One region of the Roseateles flavus genome, then DNA from elsewhere that is predicted to be linked to it. Evidence: predicted binding sites of a transcription regulator. Region 1 holds the regulator's gene; the other holds the start of a gene.

Evidence for each region. Region 1 encodes LexA, which represses DNA repair genes until DNA is damaged. Its sites were predicted from a motif close to ACTGTATNNNNATACAGT; they were not measured.
Region 2: a site for LexA is predicted at 2,434-2,451, ahead of recA (recombinase RecA). Genes of this name have one in related genera too.

Annotation. Positions count from the first base shown of each region.
Region 1 is NZ_JBDPZC010000005.1:107,082-111,492, reverse strand. It holds gene ABDJ40_RS12070 (branched-chain amino acid ABC transporter substrate-binding protein) at 135-1,277, shown strand; gene lexA (transcriptional repressor LexA) at 1,511-2,227, opposite strand; gene ABDJ40_RS12060 (asparaginase) at 2,331-3,284, shown strand; gene ABDJ40_RS12055 (organic hydroperoxide resistance protein) at 3,366-3,791, opposite strand; gene ABDJ40_RS12050 (MarR family winged helix-turn-helix transcriptional regulator) at 3,829-4,329, opposite strand.
Region 2 is NZ_JBDPZC010000015.1:45,577-49,987, forward strand. It holds gene rodA (rod shape-determining protein RodA) at 1-5, shown strand, start outside; gene ABDJ40_RS22490 (sensor histidine kinase) at 36-1,568, opposite strand; gene ABDJ40_RS22495 (response regulator) at 1,645-2,316, opposite strand; gene recA (recombinase RecA) at 2,487-3,527, shown strand; gene ABDJ40_RS22505 (nuclear transport factor 2 family protein) at 3,617-4,102, shown strand; gene ABDJ40_RS22510 (regulatory protein RecX) at 4,137-4,411, shown strand, end outside.

The DNA of each region.
Region 1 (4,411 bases):
CGGCGCAACGCAGACGCGACGCAGGCGGCTTTCCATGCTTTCCCCATAGAGGACGCCTCGGAATTGGAGTATGGTCTGCGGCGTTGAGCAATCGACAACATAACGCTCTCCTTCTTCCAACTCGGAGGTTATTCATGCAAGTCAAGTTGAATGTGGTTGTGGGTGCCGTCGCCCTGATGCTGGGCGGTGCTGCCATGGCTCAAGACCTGGTCGTGAAGATCGGTCACGTCGGTCCCACCAGCGGCGGCATTGCCCACCTGGGCAAGGACAATGAGTTGGGCGCCCGCATGGCCATCGATGAACTGAACGCCAAGGGCGTGACGATCGGTGGCAAGAAGGCCAAGTTCGAACTGCTGGCGGAAGACGACGCCGGCGATCCCAAGCAAGGCACGGCCGCAGCCCAGAAGCTGATGGACTCCAAGGTCAACGGCGTGATCGGTCACCTGAACTCGGGCACCTCCATCCCCGCGTCCAAGGTCTACAGCGATGCCGGTGTGCCGCAGATCAGCCCCTCGGCGACGAACCCCAAGTTCACCCGCAACGGCTACAAGACCGCCTTCCGCGTGGTGGCTGATGACGTGCACCTGGGTGGCACGCTGGGCAAGTACGCCGTGAACCAGCTCAAGGGCAAGGCCATCGCCGTGATCGATGACCGTACCGCTTACGGCCAGGGCGTGGCAGACGAGTTCGAGAAGGGCGTGAAGGCCTCCGGCGGCAAGGTGGTGGGTCGCGAGTTCACCAACGACAAGGCCACGGACTTCAGCTCCATCCTGACCTCGCTGAAGGGCAAGAAGCCCGACGTGATCTTCTTCGGCGGCATGGACGCCGTGGCCGGCCCGATGCTGCGCCAGATGAAGCAGCTGGGGATCGAAGCCAAGTTCATGGGCGGCGACGGCATCTGCTCGGGCGAGCTGCCCAAGCTGTCGGGCGGCACCATGGGTGACGGCCAGGTGGTGTGCGCCGAAGCCGGTGGCGTGGAAGGCGAATCCAAGAAGTCCATGGACGACTTCAAGGCCCGCTTCAAGGACAAGTACAAGGTCGAAGTGCAGATCTACGCACCGTACGTGTACGACGCGCTGAACGTGATGGTCGCCGCCATGGTGAAGGCCGGCTCGGCTGAACCCGCGAAGTACCTGCCGGTGCTGGCCAAGACCGAAGGCTACAAGGGCGTGACGGGCACGATCAGCTTCGACAACAAGGGCGACATCAAGAACGGCGCCCTGACCCTGTACACCTACAAGGGCGGTGCCCGCGAGCAGATCGCGGTCGTGCGCTAAGCATCAGTGCCTCGGCAGGCTCAGGCCTGCCGAGACCTGAAAGTCGAACGCCCACTTCGGTGGGCGTTTTTCATTGGTGGCTCGCCTGGCGAATGAGGGCTGGCAAGACCTGACCCCGTGTCAGGCCTGAACCCGTGTCAGGCCTGCATCGCACAAGACCTGACCCCACGCCAGGCCATGCAGCACAAGGCCACTTTCCGGGCCGCAGACAAGTGCCCCGGCAGGCGCCGGGCTCAGAACTGATTGCGGATCAGCCCCACGGCCAGGCCCTCGATGGCGAAGGGCTCGTCGCCGGTGACGACGATAGGCTGGAAGTCCGGGTTCTCGGGCAGCAAGGTGATGTGCTGGCGCTCCTTGCGGAAGCGCTTGACCGTGACCTCATCGCCGATGCGGGCGACGACGATCTGGCCGTTCTTGGCCTCGGCACATTTCTGCACGGCCAGCAGGTCGCCGTCCATGATGCCGACGTCACGCATGCTCTGGCCGCGCACGCGCAGCAGGTAGTCCGGCTTCCTGGCGAAGAGGCTGGGCTCGACGCTGTACTGCTGTTCGATGTGCTCCTGCGCCAGGATGGGCGCGCCGGCGGCCACGCGGCCCACCAGGGGCAGGGTCAGCTGGGCCAGGCCGGGAATGGGCAATGCAAATTGCGCATCGCTGCTGAGGGAATCGCGCAAGGTTTCCCGCATCGATTCCCTCATTTCGCGGGCCCTGTTGAGCGCCTTCAGCGCGGCCCCCGGCAGGCGAATGCCCCGGGAAGTGCCGCCCACCAGCTCGATCACGCCCTTGCGGGCCAGCGCCTGCAAATGTTCCTCGGCGGCATTGGCGGACTTGAAGCCCAGCTCGGCGGCGATTTCGGCACGGGTGGGCGGAGCGCCGGTTTCCTCGATACTCTGGCGCACCAGATCGAAAATCTGCTGCTGCCGGGCGGTGAGTTTGGGGCTGGCGTCCACGGGCGACCTTTCGGTGATGGGGCTGGCGCTGGCCTCCGGCCCCGGGATTCATGAGATCTGGATATTCATCCAGTGGCTGTATTTTTATCCAGGACCTCGGAAATTGCAAAACAAAGTTGCGGACTTGATCGTCATCCTCGGCACGGGCGGCACCATTGCCGGCAAAGCCGCCCAGGCCAATGACAACGTGGGCTACAAGGCCGGTGAGATCGGCGTCGACGCCCTGGTGGCGGGCGTGCCCGGCCTGTCGGCCTTCAGACTGGAGGCACGGCAGCTCGCCCAGCTGGACAGCAAGGACATGGACTTCCCGACCTGGCGCCGCCTGGCCCTGGCCGTGGAGGCGCAGCTGGCGCGCGAGGAGGTCCGCGGCGTGCTGATCACGCACGGCACGGATACCCTCGAGGAGACCGCCTACTTCCTGCACCGCGTGCTGGCGCCGGGCAAGCCGGTGGTGCTGACCGCCGCCATGCGCCCGGCCACGGCCCTGCAGCTGGACGGGCCCCAGAACATGCTGGATGCGGCCCATCTCCTGAACGATCCGGCGGCCTGCGGGGTGATGGTGTGCGTGGCGGGCCAGGTCTACGGCGCCGACCAGGTCCAGAAGGCCCACAGCTACCGCGTGGACGCCTTCCGCGGCCGCGACGGCACGGTGCTGGCGCAGGTGGAGGAGGGACGGGTGCGCTGGCTCTCGCGGGCCCTGGCGGCTCCGCAGGCCATCGGCAGCGCCTTGCTGCCGGCCGAGGGCGAGGCCTGGCCGCGCGTGGAGATCGTGCTCAACCATGCCCATGCCGACGGCCGCCTGGTGCGGCTGCTGGCGCACGAAGGCGTCGAGGGCCTGGTGGTGGCCGGTACGGGCAATGGCACGCTCAGCACGGCCCTGGAACAGGCCCTGCTGGACGCGCAGGCCGCGGGTATCCAGGTGCTGCGCAGCACGCGCTGCGATGGCGGGCCTGTGGCCGAGAACGGGCGTGGGCTCCCTGCGGCGGGCGGGCTCAGCCCTGTCAAGGCGCGGGTCGAGTTGCTGCTGCGCCTGCTGGGGGAGCCCGCGCAGTCCTGAGTGCAGCACCTGGCTCCGCCGCAGCAATGAAAAGCCGGTCGCAAGGACCGGCTTTTTTCATGGGGTCAGGTCTTGACTGGCTCAGACCAGGGTCAGGCTGACGTCGATATTGCCCCGGGTCGCATTGCTGTAGGGGCAGACCTGGTGGGCCGCGTCCACGAGTGCCTGGGCGGCGGCACGTTCCATGCCGGGCAGGCTGATGCGCATGGCCACCTGGATGCCGAAGCCTTGGGGGATGGGGCCGATGCCGACGTCGCTGGTGATGGAGACATCGTTGGGCACGGCGATCTTCTGCTTGGCGGCCACGGCCTTGATGGCGCCGATGAAGCAGGCGGAATAGCCGGCAGCGAACAGCTGCTCGGGGTTGGTGCCGTCGCCGCCGGCGCCGCCGAGTTCACGGGGCGTGGACAGGTCGATCTTCAGCTTGCCGTCACTGGATTCGGCCGTGCCCTGGCGGCCGCCCGTGGCGGTGGCGGTGGCGGTGTAGAGCACTTTTTCGAGAGCCATGATGAGTCCTTTCGTGGTGAGCCCGAGGGCGGGGGTGTCAGGCAGCGTCCTGGACGCTGCGTTGGAGTTGATTGCGCAAGGCATGCAGGCGCTGGGTGAGGGCAGCCAGCTCGTCCAGCGAGCAGGCGCTGGCGCAGGCCAGGGCTTCGGGAATCTTGCGGGCCGGGGCCTTCAGGGCGCGGCCTTCGCGGGTCAGGCTCAGCAGCACGCGGCGCTCGTCCTGGGCGTCGCGCAGACGCACCAGCAGCCCGGCCTGCTCCATGCGCTTGAGCAGCGGCGTCAGCGTGCCGGAGTCCAGCGAGAGGCGCTCGCCCAGGGCGCTGACGGACTGGCCGTCCTGCTCCCACAGGGCCAGCAGCACCAGGTACTGCGGATAGGTCAATCCCAGCGGCGCCAGCAGGGGCTTGTAGAGCTTGGTCATCGCCAATGAGCTGGAATACAGGGCAAAGCACAGCTGGCTGTCCAGGCGCAGCCACTGGTCACGGGGGTCCGCGGCCTTGCTGGAACTGCTCTTGCGCGAAGTCTTGTTCGATGCCATGGGGTGAACTGTAGACAACAATTAAATTGCACACAATTTAAATGGTCTTTCGATCAAGGCCGTCCAGGATCCGGGAATTCCC
Region 2 (4,411 bases), on a different contig from region 1:
ACTGAGGTCGTGGCCGCCGCGGCACCCGCGGAGCTTCAGCCGCGGGCGGCTTCGGCGTCGTCCGGCCCGGCCCCGGCCTCGGGCTCGGCCACCGGATGGGCATGGAAGCGGATGGTGAAGCGCGCGCCCGGGCCCATGCCGTCGGGCTCGACGAAGCCGGGGCGCCGCGGGCGGGCGTCGTCCAGCGTGAGCTCGGCCTCGTGCTGCTGCGCGATCTCCCGCACGATGGCCAGGCCCAGGCCCGAGCCGTCCACATTCGTTCCCAGGGCCCGGTAGAAGGGCTGGAAGACCTGCTCGCGCTCCGCCTCGGCGATGCCGGGCCCGGAGTCCTCCACCTGCAGCACGCAGACCTGGCCGAAGGGATCCTCGACGATGCGCACGGTGATGGTGCCGCCGGCCGGCGTGTAGAGCAGGGCGTTGTCGACCAGGTTGCGGATCAGCTCGCGGATCAGGATGGGGTGGCCCAGGATGCGCAGGCCGCTGTGCTCGTCATCGGGTCCCTCGTAGCCCAGGTCCAGGCGCTTGTCGAGGGCGCGGGGGACGAAGTCGCGCACCGTCTCCATCGCGATCTCGGGCAGGTTGATCTCGGAGCGGCGCGCCGCGTGCTCCTGGTCCTCGGCGCGGGCCATGGCCAGCAGCTGGTTGACCATATGGGCCGCGCGCTGGCTGGACAGGGCGATCTGCTGCAGCGAGCGCTTGAGCTCCTGTGGCGAGCTGCGACCTTCGTCGATCTCGCGCTGGGCGAACTCTGCCTGCGTGCGCAGGCCCGCCAGCGGCGTCTTGAGCTGGTGGGCCGCGTCGGCCAGGAAGTGCTTCTGCGTGCTCAGCGACTGGTCCAGGCGCTGCAGCAGGTCGTTGATGGCGTGCACCAGGGGCGCCACCTCGTCGGGGATGCGGCGCTCGTCGATGGGGCTGAGGTCCGAGCTGTCACGCGAGCGGATGCGCCGCTGCAGCTCGTTGAGCGGCGCGATGCCTCGGGCCAGCGCCAGCCACACTAGCAGCACGGCCAGGGGCAGGATCACGAACTGCGGCAGGATCACGCCCTTGATGATCTCGTTGGTGAGCCGGGAACGCTTGCCCAGGGTCTCGGCCACCTGCACCAGCATCTGCCCCTTGGCGTTGCCCTCCGGCGTCACCCACAGATAGGCCACGCGCACGCTTTCGTTGCTGACCTCGTCGTCGCGGAAGCGCAGCTCCCAGGGCACGACGGCTTCGTCGGGATTGGGCGCGGGGAGTTCCTTGTCGCCGCTGAGGAACTCGCCGCGCGTTCCCTGGACCAGGTAGTAGACGGTGTCGGACTCATCGGCCCGCAGCAGGGCCGCGGCCTCGGGTGAGAGCGCGTAGCGCGAGCGTGCGTTGGCCGCTGCCTGGCTGCGCGGTTCCGCGGCCACCTGCAGGCCCAGGGAGCGGGCCATCTCCCCCAGCTCGCGGTCGTAGGGCTTGCTGGCGATGCCCTGAGCGACCAGCCAGGTCAGGGCAACGCTGATGGGCCAGATGACCAGCAGAGGGGCGAGCATCCAGTCCAGGATCTCGCCGAACAGGGAGCGTTGACCGCTGTCAGCTGCCATCAGGCCGGGCTCGGCAGGACAAAGGCAAGACCTGACCCCGTGGGGCGTTCAGGGTCCTGGCGAAGCTGCAGCGCATTCAGCCGGGGATCTTTTCCAGGCAGTAGCCCAGGCCGCGCACGGTGGCGATGCGGATGGGCCCCTGCTCGATCTTCTTGCGCAGGCGGTGGATGTAGACCTCGATGGCGTTGTTGCTGACTTCCTCGCCCCACTCGCACAGCCGCTCCACCAGCTGGTCCTTGCTGACCAGGCGGCCGGCGCGCTGCAGCAGCACCTCCAGCAGCGAGAGTTCGCGGGCCGAGAGCTCGACCATCTGCTCGTTGATGTAGGCCACGCGGCCGGTGGCATCGAAGGACAGCGGGCCGTGCTTGATGATGCTGGACGCCGTGCCCAGGCCCCGGCGGGTGAGGGCGCGCACGCGGGCCTCCAGTTCCTGCAGCGAGAAGGGCTTGGCCATGTAGTCATCGGCGCCCAGGTCCAGGCCCTTGACGCGCTGCTCGACGCTGTCGGCCGCGGTGAGGATCAGCACCGGCATGGTCGCGCCCCGGGCGCGCAGCTTGCGCAGCACCTCCAGGCCATGCAGCCGGGGCAGGCCCAGGTCGAGGATCACCAGGTCGAATTCATGGGAGGCCAGGGCCGCATCGGCTTCGGTGCCGGTCGAGACCTGGTCCACCGCATAGCCGCTGGAGCGCAGGGCGCGCAGCAGGCCATCGGCCAGCACTTGGTCATCTTCCGCGATCAGGATGCGCATCGGTGTCTCCTTGGCCTTTGTCGCCCGGATGGCAAGGGCGACAGCTTTCCCCCATTCTAGGGACTGAAATCGGTTGCGCACTCCTGCCAGCGCGTGTCAGCAGCCTGTGGCACAACTACTGTACAAACATACAGATTCGGCCATAATGCGTGCACTCACAGGAGCAATCAATGGACGCCCCCGCCAAGACTGTCAACACCGAAAAAGCCAAGGCCCTGCAGGCCGCCCTCGCCCAGATCGAAAAGCAGTTTGGCAAGGGCTCCATCATGCGCCTCGGCGAGGGCGAGAAGATCGAGGACATCCAGGTCGTCTCCACCGGCTCCCTGGGCCTGGACATCGCCCTGGGCGTCGGCGGGCTGCCGCGCGGCCGGGTGATCGAGATCTACGGCCCGGAGTCCTCCGGCAAGACCACCCTGACCCTGCAGGTCATCGCCGAGATGCAGAAGCTCAGCGGCGTCTGCGCCTTCATCGACGCCGAGCACGCTCTGGACGTGCAGTACGCCCAGAAGCTGGGCGTGAACCTGCAGGACCTGCTGATCAGCCAGCCTGACACCGGCGAGCAGGCCCTGGAGATCGTGGACGCCCTGGTGCGTTCGGGCTCCGTCGACCTGATCATCGTGGACTCGGTCGCCGCCCTGACCCCCAAGGCCGAACTCGAAGGCGAGATGGGCGACGCCCTGCCCGGCCTGCAGGCTCGCCTGATGAGCCAGGCCCTGCGCAAGCTCACCGCCACCATCAAGAAGACCAACTGCACGGTCATCTTCATCAACCAGATCCGCATGAAGATCGGCGTGATGTTCGGCTCGCCCGAGACCACCACCGGCGGCAATGCGCTGAAGTTCTACGCCTCGGTTCGCCTGGATATCCGCCGCATCGGCTCCATCAAGAAGGGCGAGGAAGTCATCGGCTCCGAGACCAAGGTCAAGGTCGTCAAGAACAAGGTCGCCCCGCCCTTCAAGACCGCCGAGTTCGACATCCTCTACGGTGAAGGCATCAGCCGCGAGGGCGAGATCATCGACATGGGCGTGGCCGCCAAGGTGGTGGACAAGTCCGGTGCCTGGTACGCCTACAGCGGCGAGAAGATCGGCCAGGGCAAGGACAACGCCCGCGAGTTCCTGCGCGAGAACGCCGATCTGGCCATCGAGATCGAGAACAAGATTCGCGAATCCCTGGGCATTCCCCTGATCGGCGTCGAAGCGAGCGCCGAGTAAGGCTGGCGTACGCCCGCCCCAGCCCCAGCCCGGCCCGCGCTTCCGCGCCTGCCACGCGCATTGCTCCGTCTCCATCCCCCTGCCAGCCCATGCACTCCCTGCCTGATGCCCGTCCGCCCCTGCCCGCCGGCGAGGGCCCGGCCCTGGTGCAGCGCTTCTGGGCGCTGTACCAGGCGCGGCGCTGGGCCGAGGCACAGGCGCTGCTGGCACCGCCGGCCGAATGCCTCTGGTGGGCCACGCAGGAGCGTTTCCGGGGTGCCGATGCCATCGTGCATGTGAATGCCGTCTACCCCGAAGGCTGGACCATCCATTTGCTGGACCTCCAGGCCTTGGCAGACGGCCGCGTGCTGAGCCTGGTGCGCGTGGATCAGGACGGGCACAGCTTCTATGCCAATAGCTACTTCCACGTCCGGGATGGGCTGATCCAGCAGATCGACGAATACTGGTCCGATGTGCAGGCCGCACCGGCCTGGCGGCGGGATCCCCTGGCGCCGCTGGTGGGGCGCTCTGCCCTGCCTGCGGACCGGCGCCACGGTCTGCCCCTGGATCCGTCTGGCTTGCCGGGCCCCAACTGAAGCGCCACGGCCCGCTCCGGGCCGGGACACGACCATGGCCAGTCGCTCCTCATCGCTCAGCCTCAAGGCACGCGCCATCGCCTTGCTGGCCCAGCGCGAGCACAGTGTGGCCGAGCTGCGGCGCAAGCTGCTGCGCCTGGCCCAGTTGCGCGACCTGCAGGCCTGGGAGGCCGAGCAGGGCGTGCCTGCCGGCGCTCGGCTGTCTGGCGAGCCTTCCGCGCTACCGGGCATGCCCCAGGCGTCTCGCGCCATCGGCAGCTTCGACCTGGCCGAAGACTGGGGCGAGGGTGAGCTCGACGCCTTCCTGGA